3 regions of the Streptomyces sp. NPDC006309 genome follow, and region 1 is predicted to be linked to each of the others. Evidence: riboswitches for the same ligand, from Rfam matches in the RefSeq annotation. Region 1 holds a riboswitch; each other region holds the start of a gene.
The links. Region 1 has a riboswitch for cyclic di-AMP ahead of ABZ117_RS08355 (C40 family peptidase). Riboswitches for the same ligand answer to the same signal wherever they lie in the genome.
Positions count from the first base shown of each region.

Region 2: linked by a shared signal. The riboswitch ahead of ABZ117_RS10770 (M23 family metallopeptidase) and the one ahead of ABZ117_RS08355 (C40 family peptidase) in region 1 are both predicted to bind cyclic di-AMP.
Region 3: linked by a shared signal. The riboswitch ahead of ABZ117_RS05140 (transglycosylase family protein) and the one ahead of ABZ117_RS08355 (C40 family peptidase) in region 1 are both predicted to bind cyclic di-AMP.

Region 1 is NZ_JBEXRO010000004.1:290,092-295,141, forward strand. Features, by position in the region: gene pcrA (DNA helicase PcrA) at 1-1,782, opposite strand, end outside; cyclic di-AMP (ydaO/yuaA leader) riboswitch at 2,024-2,192, shown strand; gene ABZ117_RS08355 (C40 family peptidase) at 2,201-3,292, shown strand; gene ABZ117_RS08360 (hypothetical protein) at 3,379-3,732, opposite strand; gene ABZ117_RS08365 (NlpC/P60 family protein) at 4,163-5,050, shown strand, end outside.
Region 2 is NZ_JBEXRO010000005.1:365,744-370,793, forward strand. Features, by position in the region: gene ABZ117_RS10760 (dihydrofolate reductase family protein) at 43-1,179, shown strand; tRNA gene ABZ117_RS10765 (tRNA-Met) at 1,223-1,296, opposite strand; cyclic di-AMP (ydaO/yuaA leader) riboswitch at 1,592-1,761, shown strand; gene ABZ117_RS10770 (M23 family metallopeptidase) at 1,769-2,833, shown strand; gene ABZ117_RS10775 (aldo/keto reductase) at 2,908-3,852, shown strand; gene ABZ117_RS10780 (PrsW family intramembrane metalloprotease) at 3,898-5,050, opposite strand, start outside.
Region 3 is NZ_JBEXRO010000003.1:75,529-80,578, reverse strand. Features, by position in the region: gene ABZ117_RS05150 (cytochrome P450) at 114-1,385, shown strand; gene ABZ117_RS05145 (transglycosylase family protein) at 1,548-2,630, shown strand; cyclic di-AMP (ydaO/yuaA leader) riboswitch at 2,813-2,992, shown strand; gene ABZ117_RS05140 (transglycosylase family protein) at 2,997-3,716, shown strand; gene eno (phosphopyruvate hydratase) at 4,051-5,050, shown strand, end outside.

The DNA of each region.
Region 1 (5,050 bases):
CTGAAGGTTCTCGATGCGGGTCTCGTCCTGCGGGTCGGTGGAGGCCTGCAACTCGGCCAGATACCCGGTGCGTTCGAGTACCGCTTCGAGGACGGTCGCCGGGCCGGCGCCGGATTCGACGATCGTGCGCAGGTCCTCCATCAGCGTGTTGAACCGCTTCACCGCGTTCGTGGACCGCGCGGCCATGCCGTACGCCTCGTCGACCCGCTTCAGGGCCTGGGGGAAGCTGATCTTCTCGCGCTGGGCGAGGGCGTCGACCATGGCCTCCGCGCGGTCGCCGATACCCCGCTTGGGCACGTTGAGGATGCGGCGCAGCGGCACGGAGTCCTCGGGGTTGGCGAGGACACGCAGGTAGGCCAGGACGTCCCTGACCTCCTTGCGCTCGTAGAAGCGGACGCCGCCGACGACCTTGTACGGCAGGCCGACGCGGATGAAGACCTCTTCGAACACACGGGACTGGGCGTTGGTGCGGTAGAAGACGGCGACGTCCCCGGCGCGTGCCTCGCCCGCGTCGGTGAGCCGGTCTATCTCCTCCGCGACGAACTGAGCCTCGTCGTGCTCGGTGTCGGCGACGTAACCGGTGATCCGGGCGCCGTGGCCGGCGTTGGTCCACAGGTTCTTCGGGCGGCGGGACTCGTTGCGCTCGATGACCGCGTTGGCCGCGGACAGGATCGTCTGCGTGGAGCGGTAGTTCTGCTCCAACAGGATCGTCGTCGCGTTCGGGTAGTCCTCCTCGAACTGGAGGATGTTGCGGATCGTCGCGCCCCGGAAGGCGTAGATCGACTGGTCGGCGTCACCCACGACACACAGTTCGGCCGGCGGCAGGTCGCTGTCGCCGGGCGGTACGTCGGCGTCCTCGGCGGCACGCTCGCCCGTCCCGACCAGCTCGCGCACCAGGGCGTACTGGGCGTGGTTGGTGTCCTGATACTCGTCGACCAGGACGTGCCGGAAGCGGCGGCGGTAGTGGTCGGCGACGTCCGGGAAGGCGCGCAGCAGGTTGACCGTCGTCATGATCAGGTCGTCGAAGTCGAGGGCGTTGGCCTCGCGCAGCCGCGACTGGTAGAGCGCGTACGCCTGGGCGAGGGTCTTCTCGAAACCGTCGGCGGCCTGGGCGGCGAAGTCCTCCTCGTCGATCAGCTCGTTCTTCAGATTGCTGATCTTGGCGCTGAAGGACTTGGGCGGGTAGCGCTTGGGGTCGAGTTCCAGATCACGGCAGACCAGGGCCATCAGGCGCTTGCTGTCGGCCGCGTCGTAGATCGAGAACGACGAGGTGAAACCGAGCTTTTTCGACTCGCGGCGGAGGATGCGCACACACGCGCTGTGGAAGGTCATCACCCACATCGCGTTGGCGCGCGGGCCGACGAGCTGCTCGACGCGCTCCTTCATCTCGCCGGCGGCCTTGTTGGTGAAGGTGATCGCGAGGATCTGACCCGGGTGGACGCTCCGCTCGGCGAGCAGGTGGGCGATGCGGTGGGTGAGCACACGGGTCTTGCCGGAACCGGCGCCGGCGACGATGAGCAGCGGGGAGCCGGCGTGCACGACCGCGGCGCGCTGGTTCTCGTTCAGCCCCTCCAGGAGCGCCGCCGCGTCGATCACGGGGCGCGGGGCGCCGTCGCGGTAGTGGGAGTCCCGGTCCGGCGGCACGTCGAACTTCCCGCCGAACAGATCGTCCGGAAGGGGCTCCGGAGCGTGGTCGTGCTCGGGCGGCGGCGGGAGCTCCTCGTCGTGCCCACGCGGGGGCTGGAGGTCCGCCAGGAAGCTGTCGTCAAAGAGGCTGCTCATCGCTCTCCGAGTCTAGGGCGCCCCACCGACAACCGGTCACCGTCCCGCAAGCCGATCTTCGCCACGCGGGTGCCCCGCGACCCCTCACGCACCGGAAGCACCTGGTCACGTCCGCGTGAACCCGCCCCGAGGTCACGGAAATGTATCGGACATACTGCGCACCAACCTTCACAGAAGCCACACGAGTTGGCTAGGTTGCCGTCAGGCCGCACGACCCCCCTCCGGCGAACGTCGCCGGGCCGCGCGGCCTCCGCCGAGTCCGGCGTGCCCCCTGCGCGGCACCCGGAGCCGGGGACCCACCGAATCCCGGGGTGAATCGGCCGACTCCCGCCCGGGACGACGCCGTAGGGCAACCCTTCCGTCCGCCCGAACCCGACAGCTAACCCGGTAGGCGGCAGCTAGGAAGGAGTCGCCTCCCTTGGCGTCGCACCGCAAGCCGCGCCCCGGCGGAACGCCCGGAGCGGGCATCCGCACCCCCGCTCTCGCCACCGCCGCCCTCACCTCCCTCGCCGTGTTCTCCCAGACCGCGGAGGCCGCTCCCGAGGCCGGTCACGGCAGGCCGAGCCCGGAGGAGGTCGAGCGGAAGATCGACGACCTCTACCGCCGGGCGGACTCCGCGACCGGGACGGCCGCAGCGGCCCAGGAACCGGCTGGCGTCCCACGGCGGCAGGCCGACAGCCTCCAGCGGCTCCGTGACGAGGTCGCCCGGCGCGCGGCCCGGGCCCGTGCCGTCCCGGCCCCCCGCGGCACCGCCTCCGCCCTGGACACGGCCGTCCTGCCGCCCACGCGGGGCGGGGACAGTGCCGCGGGGGCCAGGGGGAGAATCGGCGCCGCGGCAGCGGGCCGCGATGTCGCAGCACCCCGGTGGAGCGGGGGCGTCGTAGCGCCGGTCCCCGGAGGCGACGTCACCACACTCGCACCGGTGGCACCGGCACCACCGGTCAGGGACGCGGTCCTACCGGGCCGGGAGGTGGCCGTCGTGCCGCCCGCGGACTCCGTCGTACCGCCCGGGAACAGCCGGCCGGAGATCGCCGCTCGAGCCGTGCGGGACCCGAAGGCGGTGAAGACCGCCGTTCAGCGAAAGCTCGCCCATGCGCGCGTGCTGCTCGCACAGCGGACCGCCCAGGGGTCCGCGCCGTCCGGCACGGACGCGGCCAAGGCCGGGAAGGCCGTCGCCTTCGCCCGGGCCCAGCTCGGCAAGCCCTGCGTGTGGGGTGCCGCCGGCCCCGGCTCCTACGACTGCTCGGGCCTGACCCAGGCCGCCTGGAAGTCCGCCGGCGTCACCCTGCCGCGTACCGCCCGTGACCAGGCCGCCGCCGGCACCACGGTGCCGCCGGCCGACGCCCGCCCCGGCGACCTCGTCTTCTTCCACGACGACCGCCGCCACGTCGGGCTCTGCACGGGCGACGGCATGATGATCCACGCGCCCAGACCGGGCGCGTACGTCCGTGAGGAACCGATCTCCTCCGTCGGCGGGTCGGCCGTCCACAGCGTGGTGCGACCGGGCTGACGTCCCGGGCCGGCCCTGGCCGGCCCACCGGCCGGCGCGGCCAATGCGGACGGCGCGGCCAATGCGGACGGCCCACCGGCCGGCGATCAGGTCCAGAGCACGGCGATGAAGATGTTCGCCGTGGTCAGCAGGCCGACGAGCGCGAACTGGCCCTTGTCGATCCGCTCCTCGTCGCGTTTGACGTAGACCAGCCCGAGGATCACGATCAGCAGGGCCAGCTTCACGCCGATCTTCACGGTGTTGATGTGGTGGTCGTCGGCCTGGTTGAGGCCGACCAGCGCCACCCCGGTGACCAGCATGGTCAGCGCGCCGTGCAGCATTCCGGGCACGAACCGGGCCGTGCCCCGGCCCATCGCCTTCATCTGGGTGAGGAAACCGCCGAGCAGCGCGGCGATACCGACGATGTGCAGGCCGACGAAGAGATGGATGAGTACGTCCATGGGGCCGGAGCCTAACCAGGCGTGCCCCGGCCCCCCTTCACCGGCCCCACCGAGCGCTCGTGACGGGGGTCGCGGACACCGGCGGGCGTATATGCGAGCCATAGCACCCCACCCGTCCCGCCCGTCCCACTTCCTGCACTTCGATCATCACGCAGCGTGAACGGAACGACTCCGGCTGGGCAGCGGGATCACATGCGGTCAAATCCCAGCCCGTCGCGGACAGTTCCGCACAGTGCGTTACCAACTCGTCACCGTTCGGCCTAGCGTCCTCCTCCAGGTGACCGGCTCCCCACGCCGCCCGGACCAGGGGCGGCAGTCGGTCACCCGCGCCGAGAAGGACCCGGCGGCGGCCCGTTCCCCCTGTGCGGACCGCCGCCGGGCGCACTGACCGCTCGACATACGAGCCGTACGGAAGGACGTGACGGTCCAGGTGGCAGCGCACCGCAAGCCCCGGCAACGCTCGCTCAGTGGTACGGCCCGCACAGCCGCCACACTCGCCCTGGCGGGCGTGGCCACCGCGACGGGCTTCGACGGGACGGGCCACGCCGAGCCCCAGCCGACGCCCGGGCAGGTGAAGGCCGAGGTGGACCGCCTGTACCGGGAGGCCGAGACCGCCACTGAGAAGTACGACGGGGCGAAGGAGAAGGCGGAGGCGGCCCAAAAACGGATCGCCGGATTCCAGGACCAGGCCGCCCGCAGACAGCAGAGACTCAGCTCGGCCCGCGACGCACTGGGCTCGATCGCGGCGGCGCAGTACCGGGACGGCGGCGTCGACCCGGCCTGGCAGCTGGCCCTCTCCAGCGCCCCCGACCGATATCTGGACGGCGCCGCGTTCGCGGAACGGGCCGGTCACCGGCAGGCCGCCGTGGTGTCCCGGGTCCGCGACCAACTGCGGGAGATCGAGCGGCTGCGCGGTGCCGCGCGTATCGAGCTGTCGTCGCTGCGCGCACGGCAGGCGGAGCTGGACCGGCAGAAGAGGACCGTCACCGGCAAACTGGACGAGGCCCGGCGGCTGCTCGCCCGACTGACGCCCCGCCAGCGGGCCGAGGTCACCGGCGGCACGGGCCGACGCGTCTCCCGGTCGGCCGCGGGCCCGCGGGAGCCGATGCGGGCCGGGCCCTCACCGGCCACCACCGCACGTGCGGCGGCGGCCGTCGCCTACGCCTACGGCAAGCTCGGCAGCCCCTACGTGTGGGGGGCGACCGGTCCGAACGCCTTCGACTGCTCGGGACTGGTGCAGGCCGCCTACCGCTCGGCCGGCGTCTCCCTGCCCCGCACCACCTACGCCCAGATCGATGCGGGCCGACGGGTGTCCCGC
Region 2 (5,050 bases), on a different contig from region 1:
GACTTCGGCCGGTCCACCGGGCCGCCGCGAGGGAGTACGCCGATGCCCCTGCCGTACGTACTGCTGTCCGCCGCCGTCTCCCTCGACGGCTACCTGGACGACACCGGCCCCGAACGGCTCCTGCTGTCCGGCCCGGCCGACTTCGACCGGGTCGACGCGGTACGGGCCTCCGCCGACGCCATCCTGATCGGCGCCGGCACGATCCGCGCCGACAACCCGCGTCTGCTGGTCAACTCCGCCGAGCGGCGCGCGGCGCGGGTCGCGGCGGGCCGGCCGGCGTACCCGCTGAAGGTGACGGTCACCGCCTCCGGCGACCTCGACCCGGGCGCCCACTTCTGGCACACCGGCGGCGACAAGCTCGTCTGCACCACCGACGCCGGCGCCGGCCGGGCCGCGCGTCTCCTCGGCGGCACCGCCGACGTCGTGGCGCTCGGCCCCGTCCTGGACTGGCGGGCCCTGCTGGAGCATCTGCACGACGTGCGGGGCGTCGAGCGCCTGATGGTCGAGGGCGGCGGCCAGGTCCACACCCAGCTGCTCCAGCAGGACCTCGCCGACGAACTCCAGCTCGTCCTCGCCCCGCTCCTCGTCGGCGACCCCGCGGCCCCGCGCCTGTTCGGCCCCGGCGCCTACCAGGACGGACGCCTGCGCCTGACCGAGACCCGCCGTATCGAGGACGTCGTCCTCATGCGCTACGAGCCCACGGCCCCCGGCACCGGTCCGGTCCCCACCCCGGCCGACCGTCACTGGCTGCGCACCGCCTGCGAACTCGCCGCCCTGTGCCCGCCCTCCCGGACGGCGTTCAGTGTGGGCGCGGTCGTGGTCGCCGCGGACGGTACGGAGCTGGCCCGCGGCCACTCCCGCGAAGGCGCCGACCCTGTGGTCCACGCGGAGGAGGCGGCCCTCGCGAAGACCGACCCGGCCGACCCGCGCCTGCCCGGCGCCACGGTCTACAGCAGCCTGGAACCCTGCGCCCGCCGCGCCTCCCGCCCCGCCCCCTGCGCCGAGCTGATCCTGCGGGCCGGGGTGCGCCGGGTGGTCACGGCGTGGCGGGAGCCCGACACGTTCGTCGCGGCGGCCGACGGCTCGGGTGTGCTGACCGGCGCGGGCGCCCGGGTCGTCGTACTGCCGGAGCTGGAGTCCCTCGCCAAGGCGCCGAACGGGCATCTGCTCGCCGGATGACACTCAGGGCCGGAATCCATTGGATTCCGGCCCTGAGTTCCAGTAGCGGGGACAGGATTTGAACCTGCGACCTCTGGGTTATGAGCCCAGCGAGCTACCGAGCTGCTCCACCCCGCGTCGTTGTGTCTCTACTGTACGCCATCCACAGGGTGCGATGCACATCGCTTCCGCGGCCCCCCGGCAGCTGTGACGGACCGTGATCGGGTGGGCCCTGTGCGGTGACGGTCGAGTCACCATCAAAGCCGCGAGTGACTCCTGTACGTCGGTCAACTCGCCCGCTTTGTGCATGTCATGACCGGTAAATCCCCAGGTTTGAACATTGATGATCATGGCGAACAGCTTGGAAAGTGACTGGCGGGTCTATTAACGTTCGATAACGCAGCGCGGTCGTCCCAGCCGTCACCGACGGCTCCGCGCGCACGCGCCGAATCCCGCAAGGGAACCGGGGAACCACCACCCTGGGGTGAATCTCGCGAACGCCGACGTGGAGCCCACACGGTCCACGACCGGTATACGCGCGTAGGAGACCTTCCCGCTCCGAACCCGTCAGCTAACCCGGTAGGCGGCGGAAGGAAAGGAGCACGCCCGCGTGGCGTCCAACCGCCCTGCCCCCGAAATCCCGTTCGTGCCGGCTCGGCGCGAGACCGAGACCTTCGGCTACGACGCCCACCGGGCCGACGCGGGCCCCTGGGAGGAGTGGAACCCCACCGAGGACTCCGTCGCCCCGGTCCGCGGCCGGCACCGGGTCGCCAAGCAGCGCGGCGGCTTCGCCCGCAGCTCCACCGTCCTCGGCGTCGGCGTGATGGCCGCGGTCGGCGCGGGCGGCATGGCCAGCGCCAACACCGGCAAGCCGCCGGTCTCCCTCTCCCTGCCGGACCTGCCCTCCGTCGGCTCCCTCTTCGGCGACACCGCCACCGAGGCGCCGCAGACCGCCACGACCGCGCTCAGCAGCGTCGGCGTGGCCTCCGCCGAGGACCAGCGGGACACCGACGCGGGCGAGGCCCTGCGCAACCGGATCATGGCCCAGGCCGAGCAGCAGCAGGGCCAGGCCGACAACAAGGCCACCGCCGTCGCCCTCGCCGCCGCCGAGAAGCAGAGCGCGGCCGCCGCCGCCCAGGCCGAGAAGGAGGCCGCCGCGAAGGCGGCCGAGGCCAAGGGCGAGGCGGAGGCCGCCGCCGCGAAGAAGGCGGACCAGAAGGCCGCGAAGGCGGCCGAGGAGAAGCGGCTGGCCGAGCCGGCGAAGCCGGCCGGGAAGTACACGCTGCCCACCTCCTCCTACACGATCACCTCGACGTTCGGCCAGGCCGGCACGATGTGGTCCTCCGGCCACCACACCGGCCTGGACTTCGCCGCCCCCACCGGCACCCTCATCAAGGCCATCCACGGTGGCACGATCACCGAGGCGGGCTGGGCCGGCTCCTACGGCTACCGCACGATCCTCACCCTGGACGACGGCACCGAACTGTGGTTCTGCCACCAGTCCTCGATCAACGTCACGGCCGGCCAGAAGGTCACCACCGGCGAGGTCATCGGCCGGGTCGGCGCCACCGGCAACGTCACCGGCCCGCACCTGCACCTGGAGGTCCACCCCGGCGGCCAGGCCGCCGCCATCGACCCGATGGCGTGGCTGCGGGACAAGGGCCTCACCCCCTGACGGTTTTGCGGGAACTTGGCGCCGGCGGCGGATTGTGATCATCGCCGCCGGCGTTGTAGTGACGTATGACCTCACTGACATCACTCCGCACACTCGGCTCCTCCGACCTCCGGGTCTTCCCGCTCGCCCTCGGCGGCAACGTCTTCGGCTGGACCGCCGACGAGCAGGCCTCCTTCGCCGTCCTCGACGCCTACACGGCCGCCGGCGGCAACTTCATCGACACCGCCGACTCCTACTCCGCCTGGATCGAGGGCAACCGGGGCGGCGAGTCGGAGACGATCATCGGCAAGTGGATCAAGGCCCGCGGCAACCGCGACGACGTCGTCATCGCCACCAAGGTCAGCCAGCACCCCGAGTACCGGGGCCTGTCCGCGGCGAACATCAAGGCCGCCGCCGACGCCTCGCTGCGCCGTCTGGAAACCGACCGCATCGACCTCTACTACACCCACTTCGACCAGCCCGAGGTGCCGGTCGAGGAGATCATCGGCGCGCTGGACGAGCTGGTGAAGGCGGGCAAGGTCCGGCACATCGCCGCCTCCAACATCAGCCCCGAGCGCCTCCGGGCCTCCCTCGACCACTCCGACCGCGAGGGCCTGGCCCGCTACGTCGCCCTCCAGCCCCACTACAACCTGGTCTCCCGCGACACGTACGAGGGCCCGCTCCAGGACCTCGCCGCCCGCGAGAACCTGGCCGCCGTCCCCTACTTCTCCCTCGCGTCGGGCTTCCTCACCGGCAAGTACCGCCCCGGTACGACCGTCGACAGCGCCCGCGCCGGTACGGCCCGCAAGTACGCGGACTCCGAGGGCGGCCGGCGGGTCCTGGCGGCCCTGGACGACATCGCCGCCGCCCACGAGGTCCCGGTCGCCACGGTCGCGCTGGCCTGGCTGGCCGCCCAGCCGACCGTCACGGCCCCGATCGCCTCGGCACGCACGGTGGAACAGCTCCCGGCGCTGCTGGGTGTGGCGGACCTGACGCTCACGGACGACGAGCTGGCCACCCTGACCACGGCCTCCGCGTAGCCCCCCGGCCCGCCCCGGCCGATCCGCCCCGGCCGTCCCGTCCGGCTATGTCCGGTACGGGTTGTAGGCCGGGTGGGCGCCCGCCGGGGCGCCCTGCCAGTACGGCACGGGGCCCACGTACACCGGGCGGGCCGGCGTGGCGGCCCGCGCCGCGTACTCCAGTGCCGGGCGTGCCGGTTCCCTGCGCCGCCACAGCTCGTCCAGCAGCTCCCGCTCCCGTACGACGAAGTCGGCCCCGGCCCGCCCGCGCCGCCCCCGGTGCCGCAGGAACGCCAGCGAGGTCGCGTACGCCTCGTAGCGCGCCACCTCCCGCGCCGCCGGCCGGCCGAGGTGGTGCCGGGCGTAGTCCCGGGCCATCCGCCGCGCCCGCATCGACCCGAGCGCGAACGGCTCGCCCGGGCCCAGCCATCCGGCCAGTACGTACGCGGGGAGTTCCGCGCGCACCGTCCGCAGCTCCCGCTGCCGCGTCCAGATCGCGAGCCAGGTCAGCAGCGCGAACGCGGGCAGCATGAAGGCGGCGTAGACGGCGAAGAACCCGTACCGGCCGAACGTGGAGGAGCCGTTCCAGAAGGCGTGCATGCTCATCGCGAGCAGCAGTCCGCAGACCGGCAGCAGGGCCCGCCGCACACGCTGCCGCTCGCCGGAGCGCGCTGCGACACCGAAACCGATGCCGGTCAGGACCGTGAACAGGGGGTGCGCGAACGGCGACATCACGATGCGCACGAAGAAGGTCGCGGCGGTGACCGAGGCGATGCCACGGCCGCCGGTGAGCTGGTCCGTCCCGAAGGCCGTGCCGAGGTAGAGGATGTTCTCGGTGAACGCGAACCCGGTGGCGGTGATCCCCGCTATCACCACACCGTCCACGATCCCGGTGAAGTGGCGTCTGCGGAAGAGGAAGACCAGCAGGACGGCCGCGGCCTTCGCGGACTCCTCGACGATCGGCGCTATCACGGTGGCGCCGAGGGTGTCGGCGCCGGCCGGGTCCGCGGTCGAGGTGGCGATCCACCGGGTGGCGAAGCTGTTGGCGACGATGGCTATCAGCGCCGCCGCGCACGCTCCCCAGGCGAGGGCGAAGACCAGGTTCCGCCAGGGCCCCGGCTCCACCCGGTCCAGCCACCGGAACGCGGCTATCAGCCAGGGCACGGGCAGCACGGCCAGCCCGAGCCCGACGACGAAGCCCTCCGTGCCGGTCTGGCGC
Region 3 (5,050 bases), on a different contig from region 1:
GATTGGGGAAAGAGGGTCGCAGGGCAGCCGCCGCTGAGCCGGAACGGCATGCTGCAAGCGCTTGCGGCGTCACCCCGCCGCGCGTCCCCCGGTGAGCCGGATACCGTCGGGGAGTGACCGACCAGCTCCGCCCCGACGGCCCGGCGCCCGCCCTCTTCACGTGGGAGTTCGCCACCGACCCCTACCCCGCCTACGCCTGGCTGCGCGAGCACGCCCCCGTGCACCGCACGCGGTTGCCGAGCGGGGTCGAGGCCTGGCTCGTCACCCGGTACGCCGACGCCCGGCAGGCCCTGGCCGACCAGCGGTTGAGCAAGAACCCGGCGCATCACGACGAGCCCGCGCACGCCAGGGGCAAGACCGGCATCCCCGGCGAACGCAAGGCCGAACTGATGACGCATCTGCTGAACATCGACCCGCCGGACCACACCCGGCTGCGCAGGCTGGTCAGCAAGGCGTTCACCCCGCGCCGGGTCGCCGAGTTCGCGCCCCGGGTGCAGCAGCTGACCGACGACCTCATCGACCGGTTCGCGGCATCGGGATCCGCCGACCTCATCCACGAGTTCGCCTTCCCGCTGCCCATCTACGCCATCTGCGACCTGCTCGGCGTCCCGCGCGAGGACCAGGACGACTTCCGGGACTGGGCGGGCATGATGATCCGGCACGGCGGCGGGCCCCGGGGCGGCGTCGCCCGGTCGGTGAAGAAGATGCGCGGCTATCTCGCCGAGCTGATCCACCGCAAGCGCGCTGCCCTGCCAGCCGACCCGGCGCCCGGCGAGGACCTGATCTCCGGCCTGATCCGGGCCTCCGACCACGGCGAGCACCTCACCGAGAACGAGGCCGCCGCGATGGCCTTCATCCTGCTGTTCGCCGGCTTCGAGACGACGGTCAACCTCATCGGCAACGGCACCTACGCCCTGCTCACCCACCCCGAGCAGCGCCTGCGGCTCCAGGAGTCCCTGGCGCGCGGGGAACGGGACCTGCTGGAGACCGGCGTGGAGGAACTGCTGCGCTACGACGGCCCGGTGGAGCTGGCCACCTGGCGGTTCGCCACCGAGCCGCTCACCATCGGCGGGCAGGACATCGCTCCGGGCGATCCGGTGCTCGTCGTGCTGGCCGCGGCCGACCGGGACCCGGAGCGGTTCGCCGGCCCGGACGTGCTCGACCTCGCCCGCCGCGACAACCAGCACCTCGGCTACGGCCACGGCATCCACTACTGCCTCGGCGCGCCGCTCGCCCGGCTGGAGGGCCAGACCGCGCTCGCCACCCTGCTCACCCGCCTGCCCGACCTGCGTCTCGCCGCGGACCCGGCCGAGCTGCGCTGGCGCGGCGGGCTCATCATGCGCGGCCTGCGCACCCTGCCGGTGGAGTTCACACCCACCGCCTGAGACCCACCGCGCCACCGGAAATGACAGACGTTCAACTTTGTGATCTTCACGTGATCTGTGCGGCATTAACTTGTGACAAGTGATCGTCTGCCGATACGTTCACCCCTCAGCGCGGCGGGCACTGTTCGCCGCCGGTCCTGCTGTCGCTCGAAAGGCTTCTGCATGCTCTCCGGGAACGGCCGACACCGTCGCCCCCGCCAGGCTCCGGCCCTCCTCGTCGCGGCCGGCGTGACCGGTTCCGCCATCGCCATTCCGCTCCTCGGTGCCGCGAGCGCCCACGCGGCCGACGGCACCACGTGGGACAAGGTGGCCGAATGCGAGAGCGGCGGCTCCTGGAGCGCGGACCCCGGCAACGGGTACTTCGGCGGCCTCCAGATCTCGCAGGACGACTGGGCCAAGTACGGCGGCAGCCAGTACGCGGCCAGCGCCGACCAGGCCAGCCGCTCCCAGCAGATCGCCGTCGCCGAGAAGATCCTCGCCGCCAAGGGCACCACTCCGTGGGCCACCTGCGCCCTGCTGTCCGGGCTGACCTCGGACTCGGGCTCCGTGGACGTCGACACCGGCGTCGGCGGCACCGGCGGCAGCGGTGACACCGCTGACGCCGGGGGTTCGACCGGCACCTCGGACCCGACCGGCTCGCCGGGATCGACCGGTACGTCCGGCAGTGCCGGTACTTCCGGCACCTCCGGCACGTCCGGCTCGCCGGATTCGCCGTCCTCCACCGGTGCCGGCTCGGACGCCGGCACCGGCTCCGGCTCCTCCTCGGATCCGGCCACCACGCCGACCGCGAAGCCGGGCAAGGGCGCAGGCAAGGCCACCGGGACCAAAGCTCCCAAGTCCGACAAGTCCACTCCGTCGGACGCCGGAACCCCGCAGGCCGGCGGCAGCCCGGCCACGGCCACCCCCGGCGCCGGAAATCCGGACAATCCCCAGCAAGCCGCCGGTTCCTGGAGTCTGGTCGACACCGGCAGCCTGGACGCCGGCGGGCGCCACCGTGGCACGAGTGCGGACGAAACCGTGACAAACGGTCAAAGCCCCGCACTGGCCGGCCGGCACGCCTCCCGGGAGCCGGGCGCCTACACCGTCCACGAGGGCGACACCCTCGGCTCCATCGCCGACTCCCTTGACGTCGACGGCGGATGGCGCGCGCTCTACGCCGGCAACAAGAAGGCCATCGGCGCGGACCCGAACCACATCAGTGCCGGTCAGACCCTCGAAGTCGGGGGCGAAACGGACGCGAAATAGCGAGAATTGACGCCTCATTTGGCGGCTGATGTCCGTTTTGGCGAGAGTGTGGGATGAGTCTCAGAAGCCCTGATCGTCTTTGAAATTCCGGCGATCACGTGTCTACGGTCGAGATCGCTCGTCACCACGAGCCCCGGCAGCCGCAACGCCGAATCCTGCCAGCGGTTGCCCGGGAACAGTCGTCGCGTCAAGCGCCGCAGGCAGGAGCGGGGGACCCAAGGTAAGTGCCGGGACCAGCAGTCGAAGAGGCTGGCACCGGCTGGGGGTGAAGCCGCACCTCGCGTGAGAGCGAGAGGTGCGGCCGGGCAACTCAACCGGCCCGAACCCGACAGCTCACCTCGCAGGCGTCGGTGAGGGGATAGATTCATGCTGTTTTCCGCCAAGGGCAAGCACCGTCGTCCGTCCAAGGCCGTTCGTGCCATCACGCTCGCCGGTGTCACCGGCGCCGCCGTCGCCGCCCCGCTGATGGCGACCGGCACCGCCTCCGCCGCCACCACCTCCGAGTGGGACGCCGTCGCCCAGTGCGAGTCCGGCGGCAACTGGGCCATCAACACCGGCAACGGTTACTACGGCGGCCTTCAGTTCTCCGCCTCCACCTGGGCCGCGTACGGCGGCACGCAGTACGCCGCCACCGCCGACCGGGCCGGCAAGGCGCAGCAGATCGCCGTCGCCGAGAAGGTCCTGGCCGCGCAGGGCAAGGGCGCCTGGCCGGTCTGCGGCACGGGCCTGTCGGGCGCGTCCTCCGGCGGCTCCGCCCCGAGCACCACCTCGGACTCGGCCGGCACCACCACCCGCTCCACCGACCAGCAGACCGCCTCCCGCTCCGCCGAGCGCCCGGCCGCGTCCGCGAGCCAGACCCCGAGCCAGGCCCCGAGCCAGAACAAGAGCAAGACCGTCACTACCCCGACCGGCAAGACGGTCAAGAAGGGCGACGGCGAGTACAAGGTCGTCACCGGTGACACCCTCAGCTCCATCGCCACCGCGCAGCACGTGCGGGGCGGCTGGGCGAAGCTGTTCGAGCTGAACAAGGACATCGTCCAGGACGCCAACCTCATCTACCCGGGTCAGCAGCTGCACCTGAAGTGACCCCCGGCTCCCCGCGAGCCACAGCCCCCTCACACCCGGCCCGCATACCGAGTGCCCCGTGAGGGGGGTCCCGCCCCACGGGCTCCCCGCCCGGTGCGTGTTCCCCCGTACGCACCGAGGCGGGGCTTTTTTCTGCCCGCCGCCCTTCCCCCGCGTCCCGGCCTCTTTTCGACGGGCCCTTTGTTTCGGCAACAAACAAAAGGTACGGTCACCTTGTCCACGGGACGGTCGGTCGGTGGCTGACGCCCCCGGGACGGTTAGGCTCTAGTCGCAAGGCACAGCCGTAAGGCACCCAGCCCGCACTTCCAGCGTCACATCCAAGAAGGAGATGCTCGTGCCGTCCATCGACGTCGTCGTAGCCCGGGAAATCCTGGACTCCCGAGGCAACCCCACGGTCGAGGTCGAGGTCGGCCTCGACGACGGCAGCACGGGTCGTGCCGCCGTTCCGTCCGGCGCCTCGACCGGCGCCTTCGAGGCCATCGAGCTGCGCGACGGTGACCCGAACCGCTACCAGGGCAAGGGCGTCGAGAAGGCGGTCCTCGCCGTGATCGAGCAGATCGGCCCGGAGCTGGTGGGCTACGACGCCACCGAGCAGCGCCTGATCGACCAGGCCATGTTCGACCTGGACGCCACCGACAACAAGGGCTCCCTCGGCGCCAACGCCATCCTCGGCGTCTCGCTCGCCGTCGCCCACGCCGCCTCCGAGGCCAGCGACCTGCCGCTCTTCCGCTACCTGGGCGGCCCGAACGCGCACCTGCTGCCGGTGCCGATGATGAACATCCTGAACGGCGGCTCGCACGCCGACTCCAACGTGGACATCCAGGAGTTCATGATCGCCCCGATCGGCGCGGAGTCCTTCTCCGAGGCCCTGCGCTGGGGCACCGAGGTCTACCACACGCTGAAGAAGGTCCTGAAGGGCAAGGGCCTGTCCACCGGTCTCGGCGACGAGGGCGGCTTCGCCCCGAACCTCGGCTCCAACCGCGAGGCCCTCGACCTCATCCTCGAGGCGATCAAGGAGGCCGGCTACACCCCCGGCGAGCAGATCGCCCTGGCCCTCGACGTCGCCGCCTCCGAGTTCTACAAGGACGGCTCGTACGCCTTCGAGGGCAAGTCCCGCTCCGCCCAGGAGATGACCGAGTACTACGCCGAGCTGGTCGAGGCGTACCCGCTGGTCTCCATCGAGGACCCGCTGTTCGAGGACGACTGGGAGGGCTGGAAGACCATCACCGACCAGCTCGGTGACAAGGTCCAGCTCGTCGGTGACGACCTGTTCGTCACCAACCCCGAGCGCCTCGCCCGGGGCATCGAGGAGGGCGCCGCCAACGCCCTGCTGG